One region of the Micromonospora sp. CA-263727 genome, then DNA from elsewhere that is predicted to be linked to it. Evidence: riboswitches for the same ligand, from Rfam matches in the RefSeq annotation. Region 1 holds a riboswitch; the other holds the start of a gene.

Region 1 (7,331 bases):
CTGCCGGCGCGCCGGCACCCGGAACCCACCGGTTTCCGGGTCGAAGACGACCACTGAAACGGTGACCGAAATCGCACGGTACACGAGGCGTGACGGCGGCGCACGACCACAAATCGGGCATATTCCGGCCGAGGGCATCGTCGTACGTCATTGTGATAAGCATGCGGGCATGACGAGCGTCGCGGACGACACGGGCCGACGGCTCGCCGAGATCCGTCGGGTCCGGCCCACGGATGCCAGCCGGATGCGCGCGCTGCGCCTGGAGATGCTCGCCGATGCCCCGTTGGCCTTCCTGGAGACCGTCGCCGAGGCAGCCGCCCGCCCGCACGCCGAGTACGCCGCCCGGATCGCCCAAGTCTCGGCCGGCGTCAATACCGCACAGTTCGTGGCGGACCCCGGCGGTCGGCTGGTCGGGCACGCGGGCGGGCTCGCCCACCCCGCCGAGCCGGGCGTCACCCTCCTCTACGCGATCTACATCACGCCCGCCTGGCGCGGCAGTGGCCTGCTCGCCGACCTGGTGGCCGCGGTGGCAACCTGGTCCCGGGCCTGCCGGCGGGACGAGCTGATGCTCGAAGTGGTGGTGGGCAACGACCGCGCCTACCGGGCATACCGGAGATTGGGCTTCGTCGACACCGGCGTCCGCGTCCCGCACCCGAGGATCCCCACCCTCCGCGAACTCGAGATGCGCCGCCCCGCGTAGCTTTCCGGGCTCCGGAATCAGGGTGAGACGGAGGGTTCCGGGGCAGCCCCGGAACCCCGCCCCGTGACTAGATGTGCCGGCGACTCTGCACGATGCGGAACCGGTTGGCGACGTACGCGCCGTCGGTCAGCGCCGAGTTGGCCGCCGCGTTCGCCCCGCTGCCGTGGAAGTCGGAGAAGGCCGCCGACTGGTTCACGAAGACCCCGCCGGTGAGGTTGCCGGAGAGGTGCACGCCGACCTCGATCGCGGCGGTCTCGGTGGCGTCCAGCACCGACTCGTCGGTGGAGTAGACCGCGGCGGTCAGCGCGCCCTTCTCCCCCACCGTCGCGCGCAGGATTTCCAGGCTGTGCGCGGTGGAGTCGGTGGCGATGGCGAAGGAGATCGGCCCGAACCACTCCCGCGAGTAGGTCGCGGTGTCGCCGGCGTCCAGCTTGACGATGGTCGGCGTACGCACGACCGCGCCGGGGAACGACGGGTGCTCGACGGCACGCGACTCCAGCACCGGCTCACCGACCTTGGTCACCTCGTCGAGGCGCTCCAGCACGCCGTCGTTGACGATCGCACCGGTCAGCTCGACGCCCCGGGCCGGGTCGGCGGTGAGCTTGCCGACCGTCGCGGCGATCCCGGCAGCCACCTCGTCGAAGCTCTTGTGCCCCTGGTCGGTGGCGATCCCGTCACGCGGGATGAGGATGTTCTGCGAGGTGGTGCACATCTGGCCGCTGTAGAGCGTGAGCGTGAAGCCCAGGTTGCGGCACATGCCGGCGAAGTCGTCGGTGGAGTCGACCACCACCGTGTTGAGCCCGGCCTTCTCCGTGTAGACGGCCGCCTGCCGGGCGTTTGCCTCCAGCCAGTCGCCGTACTCGGTGGAACCGGTGAAGTCGACGATCTTGACAGCCGGGTGCAGAGCCAGCGTCGAGGCGAGCTTCTCGCCGGGGGCCTCCGGGGCGAGCAGCACCAGGTTCGGGTCGAAGCCGGCCTCGGCGAGCACCTCGCGGGCGTAGCGCACGGTGATGGCGAGCGGGAGCACGGCGCGCGGGTGCGGCTTGACCACCACCGGGTTGCCGGTGACCAGCGAGGCGAACAGGCCCGGGTACGAGTTCCAGGTCGGGAAGGTGTTGCAGCCGATGACCAGGGCGACACCCCGGGGCACCACGTGGAAGGTCTTGGTCATCCGCAGCGGGTCGCCCTTGCCGGCGGCCTTCTCCCAGCCGGCCGTGCCGGGGTGCCGGGTCATCTCCGCGTACGCGTAGGCGATCGCCTCCAGGGCGCGGTCCAGCGCGTGCGCACCACCGGCCTGGAAGGCCATCACGAACGCCTGGCCGCTGGTGAACTGCACCGCGTTGGCCAGCTCGAACACGTGCTTGTGCAGCCGGTCGAGGATCTCCAGGCAGACGCCCACCCGGGCCTGCGGGCCGGCGTCACGCCAGCCGGGCAGCCCGGCGGAGGCGGCGGCGACGAGCTGGTCGGCGCTGGCGTGCGGGTAGCGCACGTTCAGCTCGACGCCGAACGGGCTGGCCTCGGTGGCGACCCGGTCGCCGTCGCCCGGCTGGTCGAGCGGGAAGTCTCCGCCCAGGTACGCCTCGAAGGCGGCCTTGCCGTCGGCGGCCGCGTTCTCGCCGTACACCCGGGGGCTGGGCGATTCCGGGTAGGCCGACCAGTACCCCCGCTCCGTGATCGCGGTCAGCGCCCGGTTGAGGGTTTCGGCGTGCCTGTCGTACAGGGGGTGCGGGGTGTCCGTCATGCCCGCCATCATGCAACAGAAACCCCCGCCATCAGTAGGGGCGTGTCACAACTCAGATGGTCAGCTGCCAGTTGCTCCACCGGTCCACCAGCCGGAAGCCGAGTTGCTCGTTGATGGCGATCATGTGGTCGTTACTCTCCGCGTTGAAGGTGTCGATCGCCCGGACGGCGGGCTCGTGGGCGAGCAGGTGGCGCAAGTTCTCGATCTTGGTGAGCAGGCCGAGTCGATGCCCGCGGTGTTCCGGATCCACGATGGTGATCTGCTGGAACGCGTGCCAGTCCGCGGACGCCCCGACCTCCAGCAGGGTCCACGCGACCAGCCGGCCGGACGCCTCGTGGCGGACACCGAGGTGGTAGCGACGCCGGCCGCGCGCCTCCAGCGCCAGGTCGGTGCCGCGCAACCGCTCCGCGTCGACCTGCTCCGGCTCCCAGGCCAGGTCGCCCATTGGCGCGTCGGCCAGCAGCCGCCCGTCGAGGTACGCGACGTCGGCGGCAAGGTCGTCCGGGGTGTGGCCCCGCCAGTGCAGCACGCGATAGCCCGACGCCCTGGCCCGGGCCTCGGCCAGCAGCGCGTCCAGCCCCGCCTGGTCGAGATCGGCGACATCCAGCCGTCGCCGCACGTCCACCAGGGCGTTGACCGCGCCGGTGGCCGCGGCGAACGCGGTCGCGGGCGCCGGGCGGTCGGGCTCGCCGGGCAGGTGGGCCCGGCTCATCGCGGTCACCCTTTTGCGTCCCCGCTCGCGGAGCAGGCCGAGGCCGTGCTCGTGGAGCGCCCGACCGACGCCCCGCCGGCGGTACGCCGGGTGCACGACCAGGCTGGCCGAGGCGTTCTCGGTGTTCTCCAGCTGCGGCAGGTCGAGCGCGAGGTGACCGGCGGGCTCGCCGTCGAGCCGGGCCAGCAGGTTCACCGGCGCGTTGCCCGGCATCGGATGGCGGACCGTGGCGGTGAACCGCTGCCGGCAGGAGGGCGGGAAGTCTGGTGTGTCCACGGCCGTGGCCGCCACACCGACCTGGTACGCCTGCTCGATGGCTGCCTCGTCGGCGGGCCCGAAGGTGGTGATGGTGACGGTCATCCCCGCAGCGTGCGCCACGAAAAACGAGCGGGCCAGCGAATTTCCCGCTGGCCCGCTCGGAGGTTGGTCGGGAGGGACGATCGCACAACGCCTCCGGCGCTGGGTCGTAAAGACTGAAAGTCTACGGCGAAACGCCCTCCCGCACGGAGCATCTTGCGCCGTCCGGTTCCTGCCCGTCAAGTCCCCAACGGCGTGTTTTTCATACTCACAGCTAAAAGCCAGTTACCCGGCGAATCCTCCCGAGCCGTCCAGGCGGCCCATCGTGCTCCACTCGGGCCCCGGCCAGCTGCGACGCCGGGCGCTGTCAGCCGAGGAGACCGGCGTCGCGGGCGGCCCGCAGCGACGGCTTGATCCGGTGGGTCGGGCCTGCCTGGCCGGCGACCGCGTCGAGCGTCTTGAGCCCCTCGCCGGTGTTGAAGACCACGGTCTCCGCGGCCGGGTCGAGCCGCCCGGACTCGACCAGCTTGCGCAGGACCGCGACGGTCACCCCGCCGGCGGTCTCCGCGAAGACCCCGGTGGTACGCGCCAGCAGCCGTACGCCGGCCCGGATCTCGTCGTCGTCGACGTACTCCATCCACCCGCCGGTGCGGCGTACCGCTTCGAGGGCGTACAGGCCGGCCGCCGGGTCACCGATGTTGAGCGACTTGGCGATACCGGTGGGCTTGACCGGGGTGATGGTGTCGCTCCCCGCGTGCAGGGCGGTGGCGATCGGGTTGCAGCCGGCCGACTGCGCCCCGAAGACCTTCCAGCCGCCGGCCGGCGGCTCGACCAGCCCGATCTCGACCAGCTCGCTGAACGCCTTGTCAATCTTGGTGAGCAGCTCGCCGGAGGCCATCGGGATGACCACCTGGGCGGGAATCCGCCAGCCGAGTTGCTCGGCGACCTCGTAGCCGAGCGTCTTCGAGCCCTCCGCGTAGTACGGCCGGACGTTCACGTTGACGAACGCCGTGTCCTCGAACTCGTCGGTCTCCACCAGTTCGCCGCAGAGCCGGTTCACGTCGTCGTACGACCCGTCGATGGCGACCAGCTCACCGCCGTAGACCGCGGTGGTCACCACCTTGCCCTGCTCCAGGTCGCTGGGGATGAAAACCACTGACGGGGCGCCCACCCGGGCGGCGTGCGCGGCGACCGAGTTGGCCAGGTTGCCGGTGGAGGCGCAGGCGTACCGCGAAAAGCCCAGCGCTCGGGCCGCGCTGAGCGCCACGGACACCACCCGGTCCTTGAACGAGTGGGTGGGGTTGGCGCTGTCGTCCTTCACCCATAGCGGCGCGGTGATGCCCAACTCGGCGGCGAGCCGGTCGGCGGCCACCAACGGGGTCAGCCCGGGATCCAGGGTGACCCGGGTGGCCGGGTCCTGGCCGGCGGGCAGCAGGGCGGCGTACCGCCAGAGGTTGCGCGGGCCGGCCTCGATCTGCTCCCGGGTGACGGCGGCGAGGGCGGCCGGGTCGTAGTCGACCTCCAGCGGGCCGAAACACTCGTAACAGGCGTGCTGGGCGGCGAGCGGATAGCGGGCCGAACAGGCACGACAGACCAGGGCGCGGGCGGGGCTGGCGGTGGTGTCGATGCCGGAAGGGACGAGCGTCGACGTCATGTCGAGAGTCCTCTCATCTTTCCCCGCATCGCACCCTGCGGCGGGGACGGAATTGGCACCTGCCCCGCCGGACGCTCAACGATGAGCGCGGGGGGTGGTTGCCGGGGCGTCGTCGGGCCGTATCCCTCAGCCCCTCTGGATGAGGTATGCAGTTGTAGCGCCGAGTCTAGGCATTCCCGCCGCGCTCGTCCCCCGCCAATCTCAGCCTGTGAGCCATTCCTCACCCGCCTTGACGTGTCCCGATGGGCTCGTCAGGCGGTGCTGGCCGGGCTCGCCGGCCGTGACGCGGGCGGCCCGGTGACCGGGCCGCCACCGTCAGGCCGACACCGGCCGGCGCTCACCCGCGCCGAGGTCGACCCGCGCGTCGCCGCGCCGCCGCAGGTTGTCGAGTGCCCAGACACCCGGGCCGAGCGCCGCGACCAGGAGGAACGACCAGCAGAAGAGCACGGCCAGCTCGCCGTGGTTGCGCAGCGGCAGCAGCGCCTCGGGCTGGTGGACCACGAAGTACGCGTAGGCCATCGAGCCCGACGCCAGCAGCGCGGCGGGCCGGGTGAAGAGGCCGACGAGCACCAGGGCACCGCAGATCGCCTGGATCAGGGCGGCCCACCAGCCGGGCCACTGCCCGAGCGGGACGGGCTCGCCGCTGCCCCGGTTGCCGCCGAAGACGCCGAACAGCGACGCCAGGCCGTGGAAGAGAAACAGCAGGCCGATCACCATGCGGAACAGGGACAGGGCCGGCCCGCCGAACCGGTCAGTTCGCATTCCGATACCTCCGTTGCAGATGGACGGTGCCATCAGAATGCCCAGAGTCATCGATTAATGTCGATTAATTCTCCCACTGTGGGAACGCTCCCAAGACCACTCTACCGGCCGAAACTTCCGAAGCGCCCAACCACACACGGCAGGGCGGCGACAATCCGACCACCAGCCGGCGCCGGGCCGGCTGGTGGTCGACGTCAGCTGGTGATGTCCTTGCGGGTGAAGCGCCAGAACGCCAGACCCCAGAAGAGGGTGGCGTAGCAGATCGCGGAGACCGCGCCCCGGACGATGTCGTCGGTCTGCACCGGCGTGGAGAGCAGCCCCAGCCAGGCGTTGCTGTAATGGGTCGGCAGGAAGGAGCGGATCGCGCCGAGGGCGGTGATCTGGTCCAGGATGCTGGAGAGGATCCAGAGCAGCACCGCGCCGCCCACCGCGCCGAGCGCGGCGTCCGTGGTCACCGAGAGCAGGAACGCCAGCCCGGCGACCACCAGCAGGACGACCGCCAGGTAGCCGAGCACAGCGAGCAGGCGCAGCAGCCCCTCGCCCGGCTCCAACTGCGCGGCGACCGTGCTGCGCAGCGGCGACCAGCCGTACCGCAGGGTCCCGATCAACAACGCCGTGCCGGCGAGCAGCACCAGGGCCAACGCCGAGTAGGTGAGCGCGACCAGCAGCTTCACCGCCAGCAGCCGGGCCCGGGGCACCGGCACCGCCAGCAGGTAGCGCAGGCTACCCCAGCTCGCCTCGCTGGCCACCGTGTCGCCGCAGAACAGCGCCACCACCACGACCAGCAGGAACGAGGCGGAGACGAAGATGCTGAACAGGGTGAAGTTCAGCCCACCGGAGGTGGCGAAGGAGACCAGGCTGCCGAACTCGCCCCCTCCGTTGTCGTCGTCGCCGGAGTCGAACTGGAACGCGATCAGGATGATCAGCGGCAGCAGCACCATGAAGCCGAGCGCCAGTTGGGTACGCCGCCGCGACGCCTGCCGGCGGAACTCCGCGACGAACGGCAGCGTCCTGGACGGCCGGTAGCCGGCCGCCGCACCCGAGGGCGCCACTGCTGCCGCGCTCCGCTTCGGCTCGACAGTCGATCCCGCCATCACCGGTCCCCACTTCCCCGAGAAGTCTCGCCCACCAGGGCGAGGAAGGCGTCCTCCAGGCGGCGCCGCGGCACCACCCGGTCCACTCCGATCCCGGCCCGCACCAGCTCGGCGACGACCTCGCTGCGGGCGGTGCCGTTGGTGTCGACCACCAGATTCCCGTCGGAGTCGTCCAGCACCCGCACGCCACCGAGCGTGTCCAGCACGGTCCGGGCCGCCGCCGGGTCGCTCACCTCGAACAGCACGCTGGGCGACTCGCCGACGATCTCCTCGACCAGCCCGGAGGCGACGATCCGCCCCTTGTTGACCACCACCGCGTGGGTGCAGGTCTGCTCCACCTCGGCGAGCAGGTGGCTGGAGACCAGCACCGC
Region 2 (7,331 bases), 3.5 Mb from region 1:
CGGCCCGATCGCCGGCGCCGAACTCGGCGCCGTGGTGGTCACCGAGACGTACCTCACCCTCGCCCTGCTCGCCGCGCTGCTCAGCACCTTCGCCGTGGTCCGGCACACCCGGCGCAACGAGGAGACCGGGCGGGCCGAACTGCTCGGCGCCTCGGCCGTCGGCCGGTACGCGCTGCTCACCGCCGCCCTGGTGGTCGTGGCCGGCGCCAACCTCCTCGCCGCCGCGCTGCTCGCCCTCGCCTTCGTCGGCACCGGGCTACCGGTCGCCGGTTCGCTGGCCGCCGCCGCGGCGATCGGCGGGGTGGGCATCGCCTTCACCGGCGTCGCCGCCGTCACCGCCCAGCTCTCGGTCACCTCCCGAGGCGCGAACGCGCTCGCCGCCGCCACGGTGGGTGTCGCGTTCCTGCTCCGCGCCACCGGCGACGTGCTCGGCGAACGCAGCGCCGACGGAACGCGGCTGGACAGCGCCGGGCCGACCTGGCTCTCGCCGCTGGGCTGGGGCACCCAGGTGCGTGCCTTCGGCGGGGAACGCTGGTGGGTCCTGGCGTTGCCGGTCGCGCTGCTGGTCGCCGGGGTCGTGGTGGCCCTCCTGCTGGCCGAACGCCGCGACGTCGGCGCCGGCCTGCTCGCCGCCCGCCGGGGGCCGGCGCGGGCCGCGTCCGGGCTGCTCAGCCCGATCGGCCTGACCTGGCGGCTGCACCGCGGCACGCTGGCCGGCTGGGCGGTCGCCGTGGCGGTGCTCGGCCTCTCCTTCGGCGTGGCCGGCAACGAGATCGACGCGATGATCGCCGAGAACCCCGCGGCGGCCGAGGCGATCGCCCAGCTCGGCGGCGGGTCGGAGCTGGTCAAGGCGTACCTGGCGGCGATGCTCGGGCTGTTCGCGCTGACCATCGGGGCGTACGTCGTGCAGGCCGTGCTGCGTACCCGGGGCGACGAGGCCGACGGCGTGCTGGAGGCGCTGCTCGCCACGGCGGTCAGCCGCACCCGGTGGCTCGGCACCCAGGTGCTCGGCGCCGTCCTCGGCGCGCTGGCACTGCTGCTGCTGGCCGGTGTCACCACCGGCCTCGGGTACGGCCTGGCCGCCGGCGACCCGATCGGCTGGACCGCCGAACTGGCCGGCGCGGCGCTGCTGCGGCTGCCGGCGCTGCTGGTGGTCGCCGGGCTGGTGGCCGCCCTGTTCGGGGCGCTGCCGCGCTGGTCGGTCGCGCTGAGCTGGACGGTGCTGATCGGCTTCCTGCTGCTCGGCCAGCTGGGCGCGGTGCTCGACCTGCCCCAGGCCGTGCTGAACCTGTCGCCCTACACCCACGTACCCTCGGCCCCCGCCACCGACGTCACCGTGCCGCCGCTGGTAGTACTCACCTTGCTCGCCGCCCTGCTGCTGACCGCCGCCCTTAAGACCTTCCGCCACCGCGACACCCCCACCTGACCCCGTTGATCGTTTGCGGTCGAGTGACTCGACACGCCGCCAAACGAGTCACTCAACCGCAAACGATCAAGCTCTATGCACATCCGGCACCACCCGCGCGGGTCTCAGAGCACCTGGGAGAGGAAGCGGCGTAGGCGGGGGTGCTGGGCCGCCTCGAAGAGCGCGGCCGGCTCGCCGGCCTCCAGCACCACGCCGGCGTCCATGAAGGCGACCGTGTCGGCGACCTCCCGGGCGAAGCCCATCTCGTGGGTCACCACCACCATGGTCATGCCCTGCGCGGAGAGGTCCGCCATCAGGGCCAGCACGCCCTTGACCAGCTCCGGGTCCAGCGCCGAGGTGGCCTCGTCGAAAAGCATCACCTGTGGCTGCATGGCCAGCGCGCGGGCGATGGCCACCCGCTGCTGCTGCCCGCCGGAGAGGTGCGCCGGCCGGGCGTCGGCCTTCGCGGCCAGCCCCACCCGGTCCAGGTGCGTACGGGCCACCGCCACCGCCTCGTCCTCACCGAGCCTGCGGATCCGGCGCAGCGCGAGGGTGATGTTGCGCAGCACGCTCATGTGCGGAAAGAGGTTGAACTGCTGGAACACCATGCCGACCCGCTGCCGCAGGGCGTCCGGATCGTCACGCAGCACGCTGCGCCCGTCCAGCAGCACGTCACCGCGATCCGGTTCGAGCAGCCGGTTGACCGTTCGCAGCAGTGTTGACTTACCCGACCCGGAGGGGCCGATCACGCAGGCGGTCGCGCCCCGGGCCACGTCCAGGTCCACCCCGCGCAGCACCTGGTTGCGCCCGAAGGCCAGGTGCACGTCGCGCAGGCGCAGACTGACCGAACTGCTCATCGCTGGTTTCCTCCCGCCGCGCCGGGCAGCGCCAGGTCGAGGTCGTCGGGATCGTGGTCGGCCGCTCCGGTGGCCGGCCGGCCGTGCCGCAGCCGCCGGTCGATCCAGTTGACGACGTGCGTCAGCGGCACGGTCAGCGCCAGGTAGCAGAGCCCGGCCAGCAGCAGCGCCGACTGGTTGCCGGTGTTGGCCGCGTAGTCCTGCCCGATCCGGAACAGCTCCCGCTGGCTGGCCAGCAGGCCGAGGAAGTAGACCAGGCTGGAATCCTTGATCAGGGCGATCAGCTGGTTCACCCAGGCCGGCAGGATCCGCCGGATGCCCTGCGGGATGATCACCACCCGCATCGCCTCGCCCCAGGAGAAGCCCAGCGCGCGGGCCGCCTCCAGTTGGGTGGCCTCCACCGACTGGATGCCGGAGCGGAAGATCTCACCGATGTACGCCGCCGCGATCAACGACAGCGCCAGGATCCCCAGCGGGTACGGGTTGGGTCCCCACACCTGCATGCCGAGCGGCGCCAGGCCGACGCCGATCAGCAGGATCGTCGCCGCCGCCGGCAGGCCGCGGAACACGTCGGTGTAGACCCGGGCCGGCCACCGCAACCAGCGGGTACGCGAGATGCCCGCCACGGCCAGCAGGATGCCCAGCGCCGAGCCGAGCAGGGCGGCGGTGACCGCCAGGATCAGCGTGTTCGGCAACCCGACGGTGAGCATCTCGGGTAGCGCCTCGCGCATCGACTCCCAGTCGAAGAACGTCTCCCACAGGGTGCGCAACGGATCCACGGGTCGACCTCCGCCCTGCTCGCTCGTCGTCCTACCTCAGGAAGCGGCCGATGCCGAAGGCGCCGCCGACGTCGAGGGCGCCACCACGTTGCCGCTGCCCGGGGCGAAGTCGGCCGGGATCGGGCGGCCCGGGTAGTACTGCTCCTGCAACCGGGTCCAGGTGCCGTCGGCGATGACCTCGTCCAGGGCCCTGTCCAGCGCCTCGCGCAGCGCGTCGTTGCTCTTGGCGAAGGCGTACGCGGTCGGGGCCGGGCTGAGCAGCTTCGCGGCAACGGTGATCTTGCCGCCGCTGTCCGCGGCGGTCTTCTCGCCGATCTCGGCGGGGGCGATCCAGGCGTCCGCGGTGCCGGCCTTGAGCTGGTTGATCGCGCCGTTGTAGTCGGGCACCCGCACCGGGTCGAGACCCTTGCCGGTGGCGTAGTCGTCCTGGACGGTGCCCTGCACGACCACCACCCGCTTGCCGGGCAACTCGTCGAAGCTGGTCAGCGTCGAGCCGGCGGGCACGTCGAGGCCGAAGTAGCCGAAGTCGTACCCGTTGCCGAAGTCGACGGTCTTCTTCCGCGCCTCGGTGATGGTGATCGAGGAGCTGCCGATGTCGAACTTGCGGTTGCCGACCTGGGCGAGCAGGGCGGAGAAGTCGGTGCCGACGAACTCCACCTTCAGCCCGATCCGGTCGGCGGCGGCGACCAGCAGGTCGTTGTCGAAGCCGGTGAACTTGCCGTCCTTGAGGTACACGTTCGGCGGCGCGTCGCTGAGCGTGCCGGCCCGCAGCACCCCCGGCTGGAGCAGGTCGTACGGGTTGTCGGTACGGCCGGCGGAGTCCGCGCCGCAGGCCGTGAGGGTGGCGGCGGCGAGGACGGCGGCGGTGCCGACGGCGGTGGCCCGGGTCAGGGCAGGAAGGAATCGCACAGGTGTCTCCTGGTTGAGCGGCGGCGGGCACGGGCGTGCCACACCGACGGTCCGCCGCAGGGCGGACCGCTGGGATGGGTCGGTCAGAAAAGGGACGGGTCGTGAGGGGTAACGGCGCGGTCAGCTACACGCGGCGCTACAGACCCGCATCATGTCGACGTGCCGGCGCCGGGTCAGGCGCAGGCAGGCCCCAGGTCGATCGCGGTACGGCATGGTTCTCCTCCAGATCGGGATGACCTGGGAACCAGGCCACGCTTGCACCGGAGGCTGCTCCGATGCCTGGTCTTCACCCGGGGCACCCCTGCGCGGACGAGGGTTGCCGGCCAGCGAGCCGGGGCTTGACGCTGGCGCTCATGACCTGCCGCCGAGGCTAGCAGCCGGTGACGGGGCAACGTCCACCCGTTATGACGCCCCTCACGCTCACCGTCGGGGCTGCGTCGACCGGGCCAGCGAGCGGACCAGACGCTGGCCCTCGGGCCATGGTCCGTACCCGGTCCCGGAGTCGAGGTGTCCGACCGCACCCGCGTCGTGCAGCTCCGAGCGCCAGTCTCGCGCGTACCCCTCGAACTGGGCGAACGTGGCGAATGGGTCGGTGCGGCTGGCTACCAGGATCGAGCGGAACGGCAACGGCTCGCGGGGCACGTCGCCGATGAAGAAATCGACCTCTTCCTCCGGGGCGGGTCTCCAGTCCGGATCCAGGTGCGGCGGCGTGACCAGCAGGGCGGCCCGGACGGGGCCGACGTGCTGACTGGCCCAGACGGCGACGGTCAGGCACCCCGCGCTGTGCGCGACGAGGATCACCGGCTCGTCGCTGGCGCTGATCGCGGCGTTTAGCGCGGCGACCCGCTCGGCGCCGAGGTAGGGCGGCCCGGGCGGCTCGGGTGCCCAGCGATATCCCCGGTGCTCCCTGACCCAATCGTGCGACCAGTGGTCCGGTTTCGGCACTCCCCGCCCGGGCACCATGAGGTACCGCGTCATTCCCGCAAGGATAGCGATCCGGACGCGGTGCCGTGATGCGTGTCGATGCCGTACCCGGTGGGTGTTGCCGACGACCCGCGTGATCCCTTACGGTCGGCTCAGCGGTGGGCGGTGCGGTCCGCATCCGACAAGACACCGCCGGTGGTCCACCACGTGGGCCGGGAGGGTGGAACTCCCGGGCCGCGGACGCGTGGTGGTGTGTCGGCGGGCGAACCCCGAACCGTGCGGTGGCGCGCAGAGGCGTCGGGCCGACGGTGTGCCGGGGAGCGCGGACCTCCACCGGGAGCCACCCTTGTATCTCACCCCCCACGAGCAGGACCGTCTGCTCGTCCACGTGGCGGCCGACGTCGCCCGGCGTCGCCGCGACCGCGGCCTGCGCCTCAACTATCCGGAAGCCGTCGCGGTGATCACCGCCTTCCTGCTCGAAGGCGCCCGCGACGGGAAGTCCGTGGTGGACCTGATGGCCGCCGGCCGCACCGTGCTGACCCGGGAGGACGTCCAGGACGGCATCCCCGAGCTGTTGAGGGAGGTGCAGGTGGAGGCGACGTTCCCGGACGGCACCAAGTTGGTGACGGTGCACCACCCGATCCCGTGATCCCGGGGGAGATCCTGCCGGCCGCCAGGCCGGTGGAGATCAATGTCGGTCGTCCGGTGACCACGCTGCTGGTGGTCAACACCGGCGACCGGCCGGTGCAGGTCGGCTCGCACTACCACTTCGCCGAGGCCAACCCGGCGCTGGACGTCGACCGGGACGCCGCCTGGGGGCAACGGCTCGCCGTACCGGCCGGCACGTCGGTGCGTTTCGAGCCGGGTGTCAGCCGCACGGTGGACCTGGTGCCGCTCGGCGGCGCCCGGATCGTCCCCGGGCTGCGCGGTGAGTGCGGCGGCCCGCTGGACGGAGGGCGGGCATGAGTGAGCGTCAGCGAGCGAATCGTCGGTGCGGTGTGGTGGTGCCTCATGACGGCGCGGAGCGAAGCGGAGGGCCGGCATGAGCATCGTGGAACGGGATCGCTACGTCGCCCTGTACGGGCCGACCACCGGCGACCGGATCAGGCTGGCCGACACGAACCTGCTCATCGAGGTCGAGCACGACCACTGCGCCGGTGGCGACGAGGCGGTCTTCGGGGGCGGGAAGGTGATCCGCGAGTCGATGGGCCAGTCCCGGGCCACCCGGGCCGAGGGCGCCCTGGACACCGTCATCACCGGCGCGGTGGTCCTCGACCACTGGGGAGTGGTCAAGGCCGACGTGGGGCTGCGCGACGGCCGGATCGTCGCGCTCGGCCGGGCCGGCAACCCGGACACCATGGACGGTGTCCACCCGGATCTGGTGATCGGAGCGGCGACCGAGGTGATCGCCGGCAACGGCCGGATCCTCACCGCCGGCGCGGTCGACACCCATGTGCACTTGATCTGCCCGCAGATCGTCACCGAGGCCCTGGCCGGTGGGGTCACCACCCTGGTCGGCGGCGGGACCGGGCCGGCCGAGGGCACCCGCGCCACCACCGTCACCCCGAACGCCTGGCACCTGGCCCGGATGCACGAGGCGCTCGACGCGTTCCCGGTCAACGTGCTGCTGCTCGGCAAGGGCAACACGGTCTCCACCGAGGCGCTCTGGGAGCAGTTGCGGGCCGGGGCCGGCGGGTTCAAGCTGCACGAGGACTGGGGCACCACGCCGGCGGCGATCGACGCCTGCCTGCGCGTCGCGGACGCCTCCGGCGTACAGGTCTCCATCCACACCGACACGCTCAACGAGGCCGGTTTCGTCGCCGACACGCTGCGCGCGATCGGCGGCCGGGCGATCCACTCGTACCACACCGAGGGGGCCGGGGGCGGGCACGCGCCGGACATCATCACCGTCGCCGGGGAGCCGAACGTGCTGCCCTCGTCGACCAACCCGACCCGCCCGTACACCCGCAACACGCTGGCCGAGCACCTGGACATGCTGATGGTCTGCCACCACCTCAACCCGGCGGTGCCGGAGGACCTGGCCTTCGCGGAGAGCCGGATCCGGCCCTCCACCATGGCGGCCGAGGACCTGCTGCACGACCTCGGGGCGATCTCCATCATCGGCTCGGACTCGCAGGCGATGGGCCGGGTCGGGGAGGTCGTGCTGCGTACCTGGCAGAGCGCGCACGTGATGAAGGCCCGGGTGGGGGCGCTGCCGGGTGACGGCGCCGCCGACAACCACCGGGCGAGGCGGTACGTGGCGAAGTACACCATCTGCGCCGCCATGGCCAACGGTCTCGACCAGGAGATCGGGTCGGTGGAGCCGGGCAAGCTCGCCGACCTGGTGCTCTGGGAGCCGGCCTTCTTCGGCGTACGACCACACCTGGTGATCAAGGGCGGCATGATCGCGTACGCCCAGATGGGGGACGCGAACGCCTCCATCCCGACGCCGCAGCC

What was found. A riboswitch is a leader RNA that binds a small molecule or an ion and turns the genes downstream of it on or off. The one in region 1 is predicted to bind S-adenosylmethionine.
Region 2: it holds a riboswitch for S-adenosylmethionine, as region 1 does, so the genes downstream of both, ACQPYA_RS12590 (ABC transporter substrate-binding protein) here and thrC (threonine synthase) in region 1, are expected to answer to the same signal.

The regions. Positions count from the first base shown of each region.
Region 1 is NZ_CP192031.1:6,498,832-6,506,162, forward strand. Features, by position in the region: gene ACQPYA_RS28580 (N-acetyltransferase family protein) at 170-700, shown strand; gene paaN (phenylacetic acid degradation protein PaaN) at 768-2,441, opposite strand; gene ACQPYA_RS28590 (N-acetyltransferase family protein) at 2,494-3,513, opposite strand; gene thrC (threonine synthase) at 3,818-5,104, opposite strand; SAM riboswitch class I at 5,115-5,250, opposite strand; gene ACQPYA_RS28600 (DoxX family protein) at 5,420-5,866, opposite strand; gene ACQPYA_RS28605 (ABC transporter permease) at 6,061-6,960, opposite strand; gene ACQPYA_RS28610 (alpha/beta fold hydrolase) at 6,960-7,331, opposite strand, start outside.
Region 2 is NZ_CP192031.1:2,834,711-2,842,041, forward strand. Features, by position in the region: gene ACQPYA_RS12575 (ABC transporter permease) at 1-1,426, shown strand, start outside; gene ACQPYA_RS12580 (amino acid ABC transporter ATP-binding protein) at 1,531-2,262, opposite strand; gene ACQPYA_RS12585 (amino acid ABC transporter permease) at 2,259-3,041, opposite strand; gene ACQPYA_RS12590 (ABC transporter substrate-binding protein) at 3,078-3,950, opposite strand; SAM riboswitch class IV at 4,197-4,309, opposite strand; gene ACQPYA_RS12595 (RBBP9/YdeN family alpha/beta hydrolase) at 4,371-4,928, opposite strand; gene ACQPYA_RS12600 (urease subunit gamma) at 5,221-5,523, shown strand; gene ACQPYA_RS12605 (urease subunit beta) at 5,520-5,840, shown strand; gene ACQPYA_RS12610 (urease subunit alpha) at 5,917-7,331, shown strand, end outside.